One region of the Actinomadura sp. GTD37 genome, then DNA from elsewhere that is predicted to be linked to it. Evidence: riboswitches for the same ligand, from Rfam matches in the RefSeq annotation. Region 1 holds a riboswitch; the other holds the start of a gene.
The links. A riboswitch is a leader RNA that binds a small molecule or an ion and turns the genes downstream of it on or off. The one in region 1 is predicted to bind glycine.

Region 1 (8,591 bases):
GCGGTCTCGGGGGCGGCTCCGAGGGGGCGCGATAAGTGCCGCTTTTGGGGGTCCCGCTTTGGGGTAGGAGAGGGTGGGTGGCGGAGGTGTGCAGTTTGCCCATGTGAAGCCGGTTCATCCGGGCATGCGACGCGCCGACGATGAACGTTGACCACACCCTGACCGGCACCTACCGTGCTGGTGGAACACCCGTGGTGTAATTCGTCAAACCCCCTTGACGAAGCGCCACGGGGTGATAGAAGCCGGAGGTCCGCGTGGCGGTGAGCAGCGGCGAGGGCAAGGCGACCCCCGACAGGCACGTGGCGTCCCGCCGTGCCGGAGAGCAGGGCCTGCTCTTCGACACGCAGGTGTCCGCGCCGCCGGAGGATGTCGGCTACCGCGGCCCGACGGCGTGCGCCGCGGCGGGAATCACCTACCGGCAGCTCGACTACTGGGCCCGGACGAAGCTGGTCGAGCCGGGCGTGCGCGCGGCGCACGGGTCGGGCAGCCAGCGGCTGTACAGCTTCCGCGACATCCTCGTGCTGAAGGTCGTGAAGCGGCTGCTGGACACGGGCGTGTCGCTGCAGCAGATCCGGACGGCCGTGACGCATCTGCGCGACCGCGGGGTCCAGGACCTCGCGCAGATCACGCTGATGAGCGACGGCGTCAGCGTGTACGAGTGCACGTCGGCCGACGAGGTCGTCGATCTGCTGCAGGGCGGGCAGGGCGTGTTCGGCATAGCGCTCGGGCGGGTGTGGCAGGAGGTGGAGGGCAGTCTCGCGGAGCTGCCCGGTGAGCGGGCCGCCACGGACCCTCCCGACCACCCCCAGGATGAGCTCGCCTACCGGCGGCGCGTGCGCCGCAGCGGCTGACGCTCAGAGCGCCTCCTTGCGCTGCAGGAAGGCGAACGCCCCCCAGCCCGGCAGCACCGGCAGCCACAGCGTGAAGAGCCGGTAGAGCAGCACCGCCGACGTCGCCGTCTCCGCGGACAGCCCCGAGATCGTCAACGCCAGCGTCAGGGCGCCCTCGACGGCGCCGAGACCGCCCGGCGTCGGGGCCGCCGACCCCACCGCGTTCGCGGTGAGGAACACCAGCACCACCGTCGTCCACGGCAGCGAGCCGCCGAACGCGCGGATCGACGCGTCCAGGCACAGGACGAACGCCAGCGTCAGCAGGAGCGTGCCGCCCATGCCGGTGGACAGCTTCTTCGGCGACTGCAGGACGTCCACCAGGCGGGGCACCACGCCCGAGAACATGCTCTTCAGCCGCGCGGTGACGACGCGGCGGACGCGGGGGACCGTCAGCGCCAGGCCCGCCACCAGCCCCAGCACCAGCACGGCGATCACGATCGTGCGGGACGGCGCCAGGTCCTGCGTCGCCTTCGCCGTGGAGCCGGTGAGGAACCCGAACAGGACCAGCAGCAGGATGTGCGTGACCATCCCGACGAGCTGGGACGCGCCGACGCTCGCCACCGCCAGCGTGGGGCGCACCCCCGAGCGCTGCAGGTAGCGGGTGTTGACGGCGACGCCGCCGACCGCCGCGGGCGCCACCAGTTTCACGAACGACGCGGCGACCTGCACCAGGACCGTCCGCCGGAGCGGCAGCCGCTCCGGGACGAACCCCATCAGCATGAGCGCCGCGGCGACATAGGTGAGGGCCGCCGCGCCGAGGGCCGCGACGACCCAGTGCCAGCTCGCCGTGGCCGCCAGGTAGCCGACGTCCAGGCTGGTCACCTGCGGGATCACGATGTACGCGGCGATCGACAGCGCCACGATGCTGAAGATCGTCCGGGGCCGGAACCGCTCCAGCCTGGCCGGCGCCGCCTCGACCTCCGGCTTCAGCCGGACGATCTGCTCCCGGATGCGGGTCAGCAGGTCCCGGTCGCGGCGCAGCGCCTGCCGCGTCGCCCGCGACAGCGCCACCCGCTGCAGCAGCGGCACCGCGCCGCCCAGGGCCTCCTCGCCCAGCACGGCCGCGGCGGTCCGCACCGCCCGCTCGGGCCCGCTCCGCAGCGCCAGCGTGGTGAGCAGCTGCGCGAGGTCCAGCCGCAGCGCCAGATCGCCCGCCGCCGTCTCCCCGGCCCGCAGGTCGGTGACGTAGGCGAGGCCGTCCTCGCCGATCAGCAGCGCGTCGTCCTGCAGCCGCCGGTGCGCGAGCCGGCCGCCCTGCAGCGACCGGAACTGCCGCCAGACGTCGGTCAGCAGCTCGTCGGTGACCTCCTCGCCGGGCAGGTCGCCGAGCCGCCGGCCGGGCACGTGCTCGTAGGCCAGCAGCGCCGCCTCCGTGCCGACCTCGCAGGCGCCGGCCAGCCGCGGGGTCCGCACGCCCGCCGCGGCCACCGCGTACGCCATCAGCGACTCCAGCTCCAGGGACCGGCGCAGCGACCGCAGCGTCCGCCCGGTCGTGGCGGCGCGCAGCCGCAGCAGCCGCCAGATCCGGTAGACCAGCCCGGCGGTCTGCTGGTCGCGGTCCAGGACGCGGACCTCCAGGTCCCAGTCGCCGTGCCGCCCGTGGAACCGGAGGCCGTCCCCGTCCGGCGGCCCGCCCTCGGCGAGGACGACGCCGTAGCGGCGGCCGTCCTCGGTGTCGTCGGAGGGCTCGTCCAGCCGCGCGCCCCGCGCCGGCCGCAGCCCGAGCCGCTCCAGCGACGTGACGACCGTCGCGCCAGTCGGCCGCGGGTTCGGCGTCCCGACGGCGTACAGGGTGCCGTGGCCGATGGCGCGGCCGAGGAAGTAGGTCGCCGCGAGCGCCGCGACGGACGCGTAGGACGCGGTGAGCCCGGTCAGCGCCGCCAGCACGATCATCGTCCAGGTCGCGGCCTGCCAGCGGGCGCGTCCCGCCATCCCGACCGCGCTGACGAACGCGATCACGGGGGCGATGTCGGTGTGCACGGGCGCGGTCTCGGTGCCGCCCCAGATCAGCGAGTCCAGCACGCCGCCGGGCGCGGCCCGCACCACGAGGTCGTCGAGGCCGACCGTGACCCCGAACGCGATCACGGCGGCCAGCAGCGCTATCGCGACCCGCGTCCCGTCCTTGCGGAACAGCCGCTCGATCGCGAACGCGATCGGCACCGTCAGCACCCCGAAGCTGGACACCAGCGTCGCGAGCGTCAGCAGCGGCCGGGGCGCGTGCGCGGTGCCCTCCGCGATGTCGGTCTGCAGCCCGTGCGTGGTCTGCTGCGCGATCGACACCAGCAGCATCACCGCCGCCAGCCCCACCACCGACGCCGCGAACCTGATCGCGTCGGACGGCCGGCGGATCCGGTCCGGCTGGGCGGGCTCGTCCACGGGCACGCCCGCGGACGCGCCGTGCCGCGGGCGCGCCGTGCCGTCGCGGGTCTGTGTCACGCCGTTCCGCCGCCCAGGCCGTCCGTCATCATGGTCAGCGTCCCAGAACCGGCCGCGCGCCGTCGAGCGCCGTCCCGGCATCCGCCCGGACGCGCGCGCACCCCGCAGCCCCATCTCCGCCCCCATGGCCCGGGGTCTCGTCTTGTCCCAGGTGAGTGAGCACATCGTACCGGCCGGTACCGCCCGGACGCGGTGGGCCCGGCCCCCGCGTCCGGGCGGGATCCCGCCCCGGCCGCCCGGGGCCGGAACGATCGTCCGGAGCCGTCTTTGGGTAGGGTTCGTCCCAGGACATGCCGTCGACCCTGGGCGGGAGAGACCCCACGCCGCCAGCGTGGGGCGCCGAAGGGGCAACATCCCCGGAACCTCTCAGGCAAAAGGACCGCTCGGGCGAGGCACCTCTGGAAAGCAGCCGCCGGTCCCCGCACGCGGGGGCGGCGGCTCACCGAAGGGGAAACCCCGCCGCGCGCGGGTGAAGCTCTCAGGTGCCGATGACAGAGGGGGAGACCGGCCGCCGGCACGCGTGCCGGCGGTGGACCTGAGCGACCGCAGCAGCCCAGGAGGCTCTCTCCATGACCGCCCAGTTCTTCGCCCCCGTGGCCTCTCCGCAGCATCCGCGCGCCGCGTTCGCCGACCGGCACATCGGCCCCGCGCCGGACGACCAGGCCCGGATGCTGGCCGCCATCGGCTACTCCGGCGCGGAGGCGCTGGTCGACGCAGCGGTCCCCGCCGCGATCCGCACGGCCCGCCCACTGGACCTGCCGCCCGCGCTGAGCGAGACCGCCGCGCTCGACCGGCTCCGCGAGCTCGCGTCCCGCAACACCGTGCTGACGTCCATGATCGGGCTCGGCTACCACGGGACGACCACGCCGGGCGTGATCCGGCGGAACGTCCTGGAGAACCCCGGCTGGTACACCGCCTACACGCCCTACCAGCCGGAGATCTCGCAGGGGCGGCTCGAGGCGCTGCTGAACTTCCAGACCGTCGTCGGCGACCTGACCGGGCTGCCCGTCGCGAACGCCTCCATGCTGGACGAGGGCACCGCCGCGGCCGAGGCCATGGCCCTCGCGCACCGCCTGTCCAAGCGCAAGGAGCCGGGGACGTTCCTCGTCGACGCCGACGCGCTCCCGCAGACGATCGAGGTCGTCCGGACCCGCGCGATCCCGCTCGGCATCGAGGTGGTCGCCGCCGACCTGTCCGGCGGGCTCCCGGACGGCGACTTCTTCGGCGTGCTGCTGCAGTACCCGGGCGCGTCCGGGGCCGTCCGCGACCTGGAGCCCGTCATCGCGCAGGCGCACGAGCGGGGCGCCAAGGCGGTCGTGGCGGCCGACCTGCTCGCGCTGACGCTGCTGCGCCCGCCGGGGGAGTCGGGCGCCGACATCGCCGTCGGGTCCGCGCAGCGGTTCGGCGTCCCCTACGGCTTCGGCGGGCCGCACGCCGGCTACATGGCGGTCGGCGAGGGCATCCAGCGGCAGCTTCCCGGGCGGCTCGTCGGCGTGTCGGTCGACGCGGACGGCGCCACCGCCTACCGGCTGGCGCTGCAGACCCGCGAGCAGCACATCCGCCGCGAGAAGGCCACCAGCAACATCTGCACCGCCCAGGTGCTCCTCGCCGTGATGGCGGGCATGTACGCGGTCTACCACGGCCCCGAGGGGCTGGCGGCGATCGCGCAGCGCGCGCACCGCCGCGCCGCCGAGATCGCCGCGGGGCTGCGCGGCGGCGGCGTGGAGGTGGTGCACGGCTCCTTCTTCGACACCGTCCTCGCCCGGGTGCCGGGCCGGGCCGCCGAGGTCGTCGCCGCGGCCCGCGAACGCGGCGTCAACCTGCGCCCGGACGGCCCCGACCACGTCGGGATCGCCTGCGACGAGACGACGCTGCCCGAGCACGTCACCGCCGTCCTGGAGGCGTTCGGCGCCGCCGGCGCGGCCCGCGACGCCGCGGAGGCGATCCCGGACGCGCTGCGCCGCGAGAGCCCCTACCTGACCCACCCGGTCTTCCACGCGCACCGCTCCGAGACCGCGATGCTGCGCTACCTGCGCCGCCTCCAGGACAAGGACGTCGCGCTCGACCGCTCCATGATCCCGCTCGGCTCCTGCACGATGAAGCTGAACGCCACCGCCGAGATGGAGCCGGTCACCTGGCCGGAGTTCGCGGACGTCCACCCGTTCGCACCGGTCGACCAGGCCGCCGGCTACGTCGAGCTGATCGGCGAGCTGGAGGACGCCCTCGCCGAGATCACCGGGTACGCGAAGGTCTCCGTCCAGCCGAACGCCGGCTCGCAGGGCGAACTGGCCGGGCTGCTCGCCATCCGCGGCTACCACGCGTCCCGGGGCGAGGAGCACCGCGACGTCTGCCTGATCCCGTCGTCCGCGCACGGCACCAACGCCGCCAGCGCCGTCATGGCGGGGATGCGCGTCGTCGTCGTGCAGTGCGACGAGGGCGGCAACGTCGCGCTGGACGACCTGCACGCCAAGATCGGCGAGCACGGCGGCCGGCTCGCCGCGATCATGGTGACGTACCCGTCCACGCACGGCGTGTTCGAGGAGTCCATCACCGACGTGTGCGCCGCCGTGCACGAGGCGGGCGGCCAGGTCTACGTGGACGGCGCCAACCTCAACGCGCTCGTCGGCCTGGCCCGCCCCGGCGAGTTCGGCTCCGACGTCTCGCACCTCAACCTGCACAAGACGTTCTGCATCCCGCACGGCGGCGGCGGCCCCGGCGTGGGCCCGATCGGGGTCCGCGAGCACCTCGCGCCGTTCCTGCCGAACCACCCGCTGCGCGCCGAGGCCGGCCCGGGCACCGGCGTCGGCCCGATCTCCGCGGCCCCGTGGGGCTCGGCCGGCATCCTGCCGATCTCCTGGGCCTACATCGCGATGATGGGCCCGGACGGCCTGCGCGCCGCCACCGAGGGCGCCATCATCGCCGCCAACTACCTCGCCGCGCGGCTCGCCCCGCACTACCCGATCCTCTACACCGGCCGCAGCGGCCTCGTCGCGCACGAGTGCATCGCCGACCTCCGCAAGATCACCAAGGAGACGGGGATCACCGCCGAGGACGTCGCCAAGCGCCTCATCGACTACGGCTTCCACGCCCCGACGCTGTCCTTCCCGGTGGCCGGCACCCTGATGATCGAGCCCACCGAGTCCGAGGACCTCGCCGAGCTGGACCGCTTCTGCGACGCCATGATCGAGATCCGCCGGGAGATCCGGCGGGTCGCGGACGGCGGCTACGACCGCGAGGACAACCCGCTCCGGAACGCCCCGCACACCGCCGCCTGCCTGATCTCCGACGACTGGAAGCACGCCTACACCCGCGACGAGGCCGCCTACCCCGTCCCGTCCCTGCGCGAGAACAAGTACTGGCCGCCCGTCCGCCGCATCGACCAGGCCTACGGCGACCGCAACCTGGTCTGCTCCTGCCCGCCCCCCGAGGCGTTCGAGGACTGAGGACGCGGGATGGATATGTGATCTTGGTGGGGGTTTCGGGGTGTCGTCGCGGGACGCGGCGCGGACGGGTCGCTAGTCTCTGTGCGGACTCCAGAAACCCCCAGAGGGCAGAGGCCGATGAGCGAGTTGGCGGACGGGGCGCCGGGCCCCGCGCAGATGTGCGAGGAGGCCCGGAACCTCGCCGAGAGCGGTGAGGCGGGGCGGGCGGCCGCGCTGTTCGAGAAGGTGCTCGCCCTGGGCGAGACGCCCTGCCGGGCGCAGGCGGCGCTCGGGCTCGCCGTCGTCCTCGACGACGCCGGGGAGGTGGAGCGGGCCAGGGAGGCCGACCAGGTGGCGATCGCCACCGCCGACCCCGAGTACGGGCCGCGCGCCGCCTACCACCTGGCGCTCACGCACGAGCGCGCCGGAGAGCCCGGCCTGGCCGCGCCCGCCTGGGGCGCGGTGGTCGACTTCGGCAACCCCGCGTACCTGCCGCCCGCCCACCTGGCCCTCGCCCGGATCGCCGACGACGCCGGCGACTTCGACGCGGCGCGCGACCACTGGGAGGCCGCGGTCGGGACGGGGGACGCCGAGTACGGCCCGCTCGCCGCGCACGATCTGGCGCAGCGGCTGCTGGAGCGCGGCGACCCGGCGCGGGCGCAGCGGGTCCTGACCGCCGGACTCCGGCTGATCGACCGCGACGCCGCCCCCTACGCGTACGCGCGGCTCGCCGTCGCGCTCGGCATCTCCTACCTCGACCAGGCGATCGGCGCGTTCGGCGCGGCGCTGGCGGCGGAGCCGTCCGATCCGGAGGCCGGGCCGCTGGCCACCGAGCTGCTGGCGCGGACGCTGCCGCTGCGGGGACGCGGCGGCGAGGCGGCCGAGGTGTGGCGGCGCGGGCTGGCCGACCCGGGCGTCGCGCCGCAGGTGCGGGCGAGGCTGCGCCGCGACTTCGGCGAGGAGGACGCCGACGCCGGCCTGTGGTGGGAGCCGGTCGTCGAGCAGGCCGTGTCGGAGGGGACGCTCCCGGCGCTCGCCGGCGAGGCGTTCGGCGCCCTCGACCACATGTACGCGCTGCTCGCCGTCCGGTACGCCGAGCGCCGGGAGGACGAGGCGCACGAGGTGCTCGGCGGCGCGGTGCGGGTCCCGAGCGGCTACCCGTGGGGGCCGCTCCTGCACGAGAGCTTCGCCGAGCGGCTCCGCCTGGCCATGGGCACGACCGTCGCGAACTGGCCGGAGGGCTAGTCCCCGACGGCCGGGGACAGCGGGGTCCGGGGCCTGCGGATACGGTGGGCGCATGGAGGTCGTGACGGCGCACGGGCCCGCCGAGGTGGTCCTCGACGAGGTCGGCGACCCGGCGTTCCTGCTGGTCCTGACGCACGGGTCGAACGGGAGCGTGGACGCGCCCGACCTGCTCGCCGTCCGGGAGGCCGCGCTCGGGCTCGGCGGCGCCGTCGCGCGGGTCACGCAGCCGTTCCGGTTCGCGGGCCGCCGGGCGCCCGGCTCGCCCGTCAAGCAGGACGAGGCGTGGCTGGAGGTCATCGCGCGGCTGCGGGACGGGTTCGCGGGCGTCCCGCTCGTCCAGGGCGGCCGGAGCAACGGCGCCCGGGTGGCGTGCCGGACGGCGCGGGCGGCTGGGGCGGTGGGCGTGGTGGCGCTGGCGTTCCCGCTCCACCCGCCCCGCGATCCGCGGAAGACGCGGGTGGACGAGCTGCGCTCGGCGGGGGTCGAGGTCCTCGTCGTCAACGGCGACCGCGACCCGTTCGGCGTGCCGGACGCGGCGGACGCGGCGCACGTGGCGGTGCTGCCGGGGGAGCGGCACGATCTGAGCAGGGATCCCGCC
Region 2 (8,591 bases), on a different contig from region 1:
CGGCGAGGGCCCGCACCCGGGCGGCCAGGGCGTCCCGGTCGAAGGACGGCTGGAGCGCCAGCGCGATCACGTCGGCGACCTCGGCGAAGTCCGCGGCGGTGAAGCCGCGGGTGGCGAGCGCCGGGGTGCCGATCCGCAGACCCGACGTCACCATCGGCGGACGCGGGTCGTTCGGCACCGCGTTCCGGTTCACCGTGATGCCGATGTCGTGCAGGCGGTCCTCGGCGTCGCGCCCGGTGAGCTCGGAGTCGACGAGGTCGACCAGGACGAGGTGGACGTCCGTCCCGCCGGTGAGGACCTTCACGCCGGCCTTGGCCGAGTCGTCGGCGAGGAGGCGGTCGGCGAGCAGCCTCGCGCCCTCGACGGTGAGCACCTGCCGCGCCTTGAACTCCTCCGACGCGGCGATCTTGAGCGCGACCGCCTTGGCGGCGATCACGTGCTCCAGCGGGCCGCCCTGCATGCCGGGGAACACCGCCGAGTTGATCTTCTTGCCGAACTCCTCGCGGGCGAGGATCAGCCCGCCGCGCGGCCCGCCGAGCGTCTTGTGCGTGGTCGTGGTGACGATGTCGGCGTGCGGGACGGGCGACGGGTGCAGCCCCGCCGCCACGAGGCCCGCGAAGTGCGCCATGTCGACCATGAGCAGCGCCCCGACCGAGTCGGCGATCTCGCGGAACGCCGGGAAGTCGAGCTGCCGCGGGTACGCCGACCAGCCCGCCACGATCATCTTGGGCCGGTGCTCGGCCGCCAGCGAGGCGACCTCGTCCATGTCGACCAGGCCGTCCTCGGCGCGGACGTGGTACGGCACCACGTTCAGCGTCTTGCCCGAGTAGTTCAGCCGCATCCCGTGGGTGAGGTGGCCGCCGTGCGCGAGGTCGAGCCCGAGGATCGTGTCGCCGTGCTGGAGCAGCGCGAAGTACACCGCCGTGTTGGCCTGCGCGCCGCTGTGCGGCTGGACGTTCGCGTGCTCGGCGCCGAACAGCTCCTTGGCCCGGTCGATCGCGAGCTGCTCGGCGACGTCGACGTACTCGCAGCCGCCGTAGTACCGCTTGCCCGGGTAGCCCTCGGCGTACTTGTTGGTCAGGACGGAGCCCTGCGCCTCCAGCACCGAGACCGGCGCGAAGTTCTCCGACGCGATCATCTCCAGCGTGGACTGCTGCCGGTGGAGCTCCGCGGCGACGGCCTCGGCGACCTCCGGATCGGCCGTCGCGAGGGAGTCGTAGAGGCTCATGACTCCTCGATCAGCTTCGCGTACGCGGCGGAGTCGAGCAGGTCGCCCGGCTCGTCGGAGATCCGCACCTTGAAGATCCAGCCCTCGCCGTACGGGTCGTCGTTGATGACCTTCGGCTCGTCCACCACGGAGGCGTTGATCGCGGTGATCTCGCCGCTGACCGGGGAGTAGAGGTCGCTGACCGACTTGGTGGACTCGACCTCGCCGCAGGGCTCGCCCGCCTCGACGGCGTCGCCCTCGGACGGCTGGAGCTCGAGGTAGACGATCTCGCCCAGGGCGTCGGCGGCGTGCGCGGTGATGCCGACGGTGACGATGCCGTCCTCACCCCCGAGGCCGGACACCCACTCGTGCTCTTCGCTGTAGCGGAGCTGCTCCGGAACGCTCACTGTCTCTTCTCTCTGTTCGTGGTGGGGGCCGACCCCCACACCCCCGGACAACGGCTTTTCATGGTGGGGGCCGACCCCACACCCCCGGACAACTGCTTTAAGAACGCTTGTAGAACGGCAGGGGCACGACGTCCACCGGCTCGGGCCGGCCGCGCACGTCCACGGCCAGGCCCGTCTCCTCGACGCCGCTGTCGAGGTAGGCCAGGGCGATCGGCCTGCCCAGTGTGGGCGAAGGGGCCCCGCTCGTCACGACCCCGCACGGCGCGCCGCCGGACGTGACGACCTGGTACCCCTTCCGCGGTGCGCGACGCCCGCGGGCGACCAGCCCCACGAGCCTACGGCCCGGCGGGGTCTGCGCCTGCGCCGCCAGGGCGCTCCTGCCCACGAAGTCGACCTGCTTGTCCAGCTTCACGACCCGGCCGAGGCCCGCCTCGAACGGCGTCGTCTCGGCGGTCAGCTCGTTGCCGTACAGCGGCATGCCCGCTTCGAGGCGCAGCGAGTCGCGCGCCGCGAGCCCCGCCGGGACGACCCCGTCCACCGCGGCGAGCGCCCGCCACAGCGGGACGGCGTCGGACGCGTCCACGAACAGCTCGAAGCCGTCCTCGCCGGTGTAGCCGGTGCGGGCGACCAGCGCGTCCAGGCCCGCGACCCGCCCGGCGAGGATCGCGTAGTACTTGAGGTCGCCCACCGGGGCGTCGGTGAACCCTTCGAGGATCTTCTGCGAGCGCGGGCCCTGCAGCGCGACCAGCGCGTACGCGTCGGAGCGGTCGTCGACGGCCGCCTCGAAGCCCGCGGCGCGCTCGACCAGCGCGTCCCGGACGACGGCCGCGTTGGCGGCGTTCGCCACGACCATCCACGTCTCGTCGGCGAGCCGGTACACGATCAGGTCGTCGAGGACGCCGCCGTCCGCCGCGCAGATCATCGTGTAGCGGGCCTTGCCGACCGGCATGGCGGCCAGGTTCCCGACCAGCGCGTGGTCGAGCGCGGCGCCCGCGCCCGGCCCGGAGAGGAAGACCTCTCCCATGTGCGACAGGTCGAACAGCCCGGCGCCCGTCCGGACGGCCTCGTGCTCGGCGGTCTCGCTCCGGTAGCGCAGCGGCATCAGGTAGCCGGCGAAGTCGACGATGTTCGCGCCGAGGTCCCGGTGGACGTCGTGCAGCGGGGTGGTCTTCGGATCGGCGGGCATGGGTTCGGCTCCTTCGTCACGGGCGCACGTGGTCCATCGTCCCACTCGCGCACCGGGCGTCTCGGTGCCTCCCCCTCTGTCATCGGCGCCTGAGAGCTTCACCCGCCTGCCCGCGGGCTTTCACCTTCGGCGGGGGAACGGAGTCCCCGCTTTCCAGAGGTCGCCTGGTCCGTGCGGTCCGTGGGCCTGAGAGGTTCCGGGGAGGAGTTGCTCCTTCGGCGTCCCACACCGGCTGCGTGGGACTCTCCCGCACGGGATCAACGGCTGAACCGCCAATCTAGCAGCGGCCATGCCCGCCGACCACCCGCCGTCAGTTCGGGCTCGGCGGCGGCGACGCCGACATCGACTTCACGCACGTCTGCAGCGCCGCCTTGATCTTCTCAAGGTCCTTCTTGGCGGGCGTGGACGTCGGATTCGGGGTCGGCAGCTCCACGCCCTGCTTGTGCATGCAGTCGTTGAACCGCTCGGTCGCCCTCGACACCTGGGACGGCACCGGCGCGGGCGTGCCGCCCCCGGTCGCCGTCCCGGACGGCGCCGAAGCCGGTGCCGAGGCCGCCGGCGAGGACGCCGCCCCCGCGTCCGGGCCGCCGTCGCCGGAGCCGCCGCACCCGCCGAGCGCCAGCACCAACGCCAGCATCGCTACATGACCGCGCTTCAAGGTGAAACCTCCGTCGACCGGGGTGGACCGCCCATGATGCGGCCCCGAAGCCCCCCGCGACTAGCAAGCCGCGTGCCAATGCACCCGCCCCGACTTAGCACCTCCCCTCAAACCCGCAGGTTCTTCCTCGAATGACTTCAACCGGATCAGGGCCGATCACGTACTCTGAGTTGGTTGTCGAGATCACCCGCGGTGAGCGCGGGCGTACGAGGTGAAGGGCGCGCCGGATGGTCTACCTGGCAGGAATGCTGATCCTGTTCTTCGGCCTGCTGGTGTCCATCGCGCTGCACGAGCTCGGGCACTTCTCGTTCGCCAAGCTCTTCAAGGTGCGGACGACCCAGTTCATGGTCGGGTTCGGGCCGACGATGTGGTCCCGGCACAAGGGCGAGACCGAGTACGGCGTCAAGTGGATCCCGCTCGGCGGGTACATCCGCATGATCGGGATGCTGCCGCCGCGCAAGGGCGACGCGCCGGGGCAGGTGCGGCAGGTCAGCACCGGGCCGTGGCAGGGCCTCATCGAGTCGGCGCGCGGCGCCGCGCTGGAGGAGATCAGGCCCGGCGACGAGGACCGCGTGTTCTACGCCAAGAAGTGGTGGCAGAAGCTGCTCATCATGTTCGGCGGGCCCGCGATGAACCTGCTGCTCTCGGTGATGTTCTTCGCGATCCTGCTGATGGGCATCGGCACCAAGCAGCCGCAGCCGGTCATCGGCGAGGTCCTCGCCTGCATGGTGCCCGCGAGCCAGTCGCAGGTGACGGAGTGCCCCGCGAACGCCACGCCGACGCCGGCCGCGCAGGCCGGGCTCAAGGCGGGCGACCGGATCATCGCGTTCGACGGCAAGAAGATCGACGACTACGAGAAGCTGCGCGTGATGATCCGCGACGACGGCGGCAAGACCGTGCCGATGACCGTCGAGCGGGACGGCCGCGAGGTGCGGCTGGACGTCCCGATCACCCGCAACCAGATGCACGACCTGAAGGACACCGACAAGGTCGTCAACGTCGGGTTCCTCGGCATCACGCCGATCCAGGCGATGGAGCGGCAGGGGCCGGGCGCGGTCGCGAGCACCATGGGCGACCTGACCGCGCGGACCGCCGAGGCGCTCGTCCGGATGCCGCAGAAGATGGTCGGCGTCTGGAACGCGGCGTTCGGCGACGAGGCGCGCGACCCGAACGGCCCGGTCGGCGTCGTCGGCGTCAGCCGGATCGGCGGCGAGGTCGCCGCCTCCGCCGACTACAGCGGCGCCGAGAAGGTGTCGTTCTTCGTGATGCTGCTCGGCTCGCTGAACCTCGCGGTCGGGCTGTTCAACCTCGTCCCGCTGCTGCCGCTGGACGGCGGCCACATCGCGGGCGCGCTGCTGGAGGCGGTCAAGAAGGCGTTCGCCAAGGTCTTCCGCCGCCCCGACCCCGGCTACGTGGACGTCGCCAAGGCGCTGCCGGTGACGTACGTGATGGCGGTCGTGCTGATCGTCATGGGCGGCCTGCTGATCTACGCCGACCTCGTGAACCCGGTGAAGGTCACGGGATAGCGGGCATCTCGCCCGTCTTCAGGAAGCCGTTCAGGGCGGCCAGGTAGGGCGCGATGTCGAGGCCCTGGCCGGCGAGCCACGCGTCCGACCCGTAGGTGCCCGCGTACCGTTCGGCGCCGTCGCAGATCAGCGTGACGACGCTGCCGCGCTCGCCGTTCGCCCGCATCTGCGCGATCAGCTCCGCCGCGCCCCACATGTTGGTGCCGGTCGAGCCGCCGACGCTGCGGCCGCTGACCTCGCTCGTCCAGCGCATCGCGGCGACGGACGCCGCGTCCGGCACCTGGATCATCCGGTCGATGACGGTCGGCAGGAACGACGGCTCGACGCGGGGGCGGCCGATGCCCTCGATCCGCGAGCCCGCCGCGGTCCGCTCCGGGTCGCCGTCGGCGAACGAGCCGTGGAACGCCGAGCCCTCCGGGTCGACGACCGCGAGCCGCGTCTGGAACCGCTGGTAGCGCGCGTACCGGCCGATCGTCGCGGACGTCCCGCCGGTGCCCGCGCCGACGACGATCCAGGACGGCTCCGGGAACCGCTCCAGCCGCATCTGCTCGAAGATCGACTCGGCGATGTTGTTGTTGCCGCGCCAGTCCGTGGCGCGTTCGGCGTAGGTGAACTGGTCCATGAAGTGCCCGCCGCACTCGGCCGCGAGCCGCCGCGACTCGTCGTAGATCGCGGACGGCTCGTCCACCAGGTGGCAGCGGCCCCCGTGGAACTCGATCAGCTGGATCTTCTCCGGGCTGGTCGAGGCGGGCATGACCGCGACGAACGGGAGGCCGAGCAGCCGCGCGAAGTACGCCTCCGACACCGCCGTCGACCCGCTGGACGCCTCGATGATCGTGGTGTCCTGCCGGATCCAGCCGTTCGCGAGCCCGTACAGGAACAGCGACCGGGCGAGCCGGTGCTTCAGCGAACCCGTCGGGTGGACGGACTCGTCCTTCAGGTACAGGTCGATGCCCCAGTCCGGCGGCAGCGGGAACACGTGCAGGTGCGTGTCGGCGCTGCGGTTGGCGTCGGCGTCGACCAGCCGGATCGCCTCGGCGATCCAGGCCCGGTACCCGGGGTCGCAGCGGTCCACCGTGCGGGTCACATGTTCTCCTGGATCGTCGTTGATCGGCCGGGTCCCACGATATCCACGCATGTCACGGTGCATCATGGAGGCTGCGGGGGGCAGATGATCGAGATGTTCGACGAGCGGATCACGGCGACCGGGCGGCTTCCGCTGTTCGGCTTCTTCGTCGCGTTCCTGATCACTTTTGTGCTGACGCGGGTGAACGTCCGGCTGATCCGGGCGGACGCGCGCTGGTGGTTCCGCAACGTGACCGCCGGTGACCTGCACATCCACCATGTCGTGTTCGGGGTGGTGCTGATGCTGGCGGGCGGGATCGGGAGCCTCGCCGTCCCGGACGCCTACACCGGTCTCAGCGTGGCGGCGGCGGTGGTGTTCGGCATGGGCTCCGCCCTCGTCCTGGACGAGTTCGCGCTGATCCTGCACCTCAGCGACGTTTACTGGACGGAGAAGGGCCGCGCGTCCGTCGACGCGGTGTTCGTCGCGATCGCGGTGACGGGTCTGCTGCTGCTCGGCATCCGCCCGCTCGGCTACGAGGGCCTCGCGCCCGATCCGGGCACCGGCATCCTGACCCGCGTCTACGTGGTGTCCCTGGTCGTCAACCTCGTCTTCGCGGTGGTGACGCTGCTCAAGGGCAAGATCTGGACGGGCCTCATCGGGCTGTTCATGCCCGCGCTGCTGATCGTCGGCGCGATCCGGGTGGCGCGGCCCGGCTCGCCGTGGTCGCGCTGGCGCTACGACCCGGACTCGCGCCGGTACCAGCGGGCCGTCCGGCGGGAGCGGCAGTTCCGGCGGCCGCTGATCCGCGGCAAGATCTGGGTGCAGGAGTTCATCGCGGGACGGCACGACCTCATCCCGCCGGAGCTGCTGCAGCGCCGCGCCGAGGTCGCCGACCGCGCCCGCCGCCGCCGGGTCGAGCGCGCCGAGCGCCGGGCCGCCGCCCGCACCGAGCGGCACGCCGCCGCCCGCGCGGAGCGCCGGGCCGAGCGGCGCGCCGAACGCAGGGCGGCCCGCCGGGCCGCGGCCCGCGCCGAGGGCGGGAGCCAGCACGGGATCGCCATCCCGCCGCGGGTGTCGGGCCGGGCGGCGTCCCGGATGCGGGCCCGCGCGGCCGCGGGGCGGGCGCGCCGCCCGCGGGGCGAGTTCCCGCCCGGTTTCCGCCCCGGCGGACGGCTCCCGCCCGCGGGCCGCAAGCCCCCGGGCGAGACGGCCGAGCGCGCCCGGGAGCGGGCGCCGAAGACCGACGACCCGTCCTGACCGTCAGTCCATGACGGGGGCCACCGCGCGGACGGTGCCGATCGTGTCGGCCTCGGCGGCGGACTTGTCGGGCCGGTAGCGCAGCACGCGCGCGAACCGCAGCGCGATCCCGCCGGGGTAGCGGGTGCTGTGCTGGACGCCGTCGAACGCGATCTCGACGACCAGTTCGGGACGGACGTGCACCGTCCAGTCGTCCTCCCGCACGGCCAGTTCGCGGAGCCGTTCCGTCTGCCAGGCGAGCAGCTCGTCGGTGAGCCCCTTGAACGTCTTGCCGAGCATGACGAACCCGCCGGTCTCGGGGTCGCGGGCGCCGAGGTGCAGGTTGGACAGCAGCCCCCGGCGGCGCCCGTGCCCCCATTCCACGGCGAGGACGACGAGGTCGAGGGTGTGCCGCGGCTTGACCTTGATCCACCCGGCGCCGCGCCGCCCGGCGGTGTAGGGCGTGTCGAGCGACTTGACCACGACCCCTTCGTGCCCGCGCGCGACGGCCTCGTCGAAGACCTCCTTGGCCCGGACCGGGTCGTCCGTCACCACGCGCGGCATGCGCAGCTCTTCGGGCACGACCCGCGCCAACGCCGCGTTCCGCTCCGCGCCCGGCGCGTCGAGCAGATCCCCGGGACCGCCCCGCGAACCTCCGGCGCCGGCCGGGCCTTCGTCCAGGTAGAGGACGTCGAAGAGGAAGACGCTCAGCGGGACCGGTTCCGTGGTCTTCGCCGTGCGGGTGGCGGTGCGGGCGGCGGTGACCTGGAAGGGGTGGGGGCGGCCGTCGGGGCGCAGGGCGATCAGCTCGCCGTCGAAGACCGCGGCCCGGACGGGCAGGCCGCGGACCGCCTCGACGACCTCGGGCAGGCGGGCGGTGATCTCGTCGAGGGTGCGGGTGAAGACGCGGACCCCGCCGCCGGACACGTGCACCTGGGCGCGGATGCCGTCGAGCTTCCACTCGACCGCCGCCTCCGCCTTGAGCTTGCCGAACGCCTCGTCGATGGACGGCGCCGCGGCGGCCAGCATCGGCTTGACCGGGCGGCCGACCTCCAGGGTGAAGGCGCGCAGGCCGGCGACGCCGTCGGCGAGGGCGGCCGTGGCGACCGGGCCCAGCGAGCCGCGCAGCATGAACGCGCGGCGCACCTCGGCGGGCTTCACCCCGGCGGCCGCCGCGATCGCCTCGGCCATCACGCCGTCCAGTGCGCCCTGGCGCAGCTCGCCCGCCAGCAGCCGGATGAGGAAGTCCTGCTCGGGACGGGTGGCGCGGCTCATGAGCGCCGCGACGAGCTCACGCCGCCGGGC

Region 2: linked by a shared signal. The riboswitch ahead of gcvT (glycine cleavage system aminomethyltransferase GcvT) and the one ahead of gcvP (aminomethyl-transferring glycine dehydrogenase) in region 1 are both predicted to bind glycine.

What each region holds. Positions count from the first base shown of each region.
Region 1 is NZ_JBGNUS010000006.1:538,840-547,430, reverse strand. Features, by position in the region: gene ACA511_RS30065 (MerR family transcriptional regulator) at 255-851, shown strand; gene ACA511_RS30060 (lysylphosphatidylglycerol synthase domain-containing protein) at 855-3,326, opposite strand; glycine riboswitch at 3,624-3,718, shown strand; gene gcvP (aminomethyl-transferring glycine dehydrogenase) at 3,896-6,769, shown strand; gene ACA511_RS30050 (tetratricopeptide repeat protein) at 6,887-7,993, shown strand; gene ACA511_RS30045 (alpha/beta family hydrolase) at 8,046-8,591, shown strand, end outside.
Region 2 is NZ_JBGNUS010000001.1:2,048,376-2,056,966, forward strand. Features, by position in the region: gene glyA (serine hydroxymethyltransferase) at 1-1,228, opposite strand, end outside; gene gcvH (glycine cleavage system protein GcvH) at 1,225-1,614, opposite strand; gene gcvT (glycine cleavage system aminomethyltransferase GcvT) at 1,712-2,800, opposite strand; glycine riboswitch at 2,965-3,060, opposite strand; gene ACA511_RS09900 (hypothetical protein) at 3,111-3,437, opposite strand; gene ACA511_RS09905 (RIP metalloprotease) at 3,686-4,984, shown strand; gene ACA511_RS09910 (PLP-dependent cysteine synthase family protein) at 4,974-6,071, opposite strand; gene ACA511_RS09915 (hypothetical protein) at 6,156-7,307, shown strand; gene ACA511_RS09920 (ATP-dependent DNA ligase) at 7,311-8,591, opposite strand, start outside.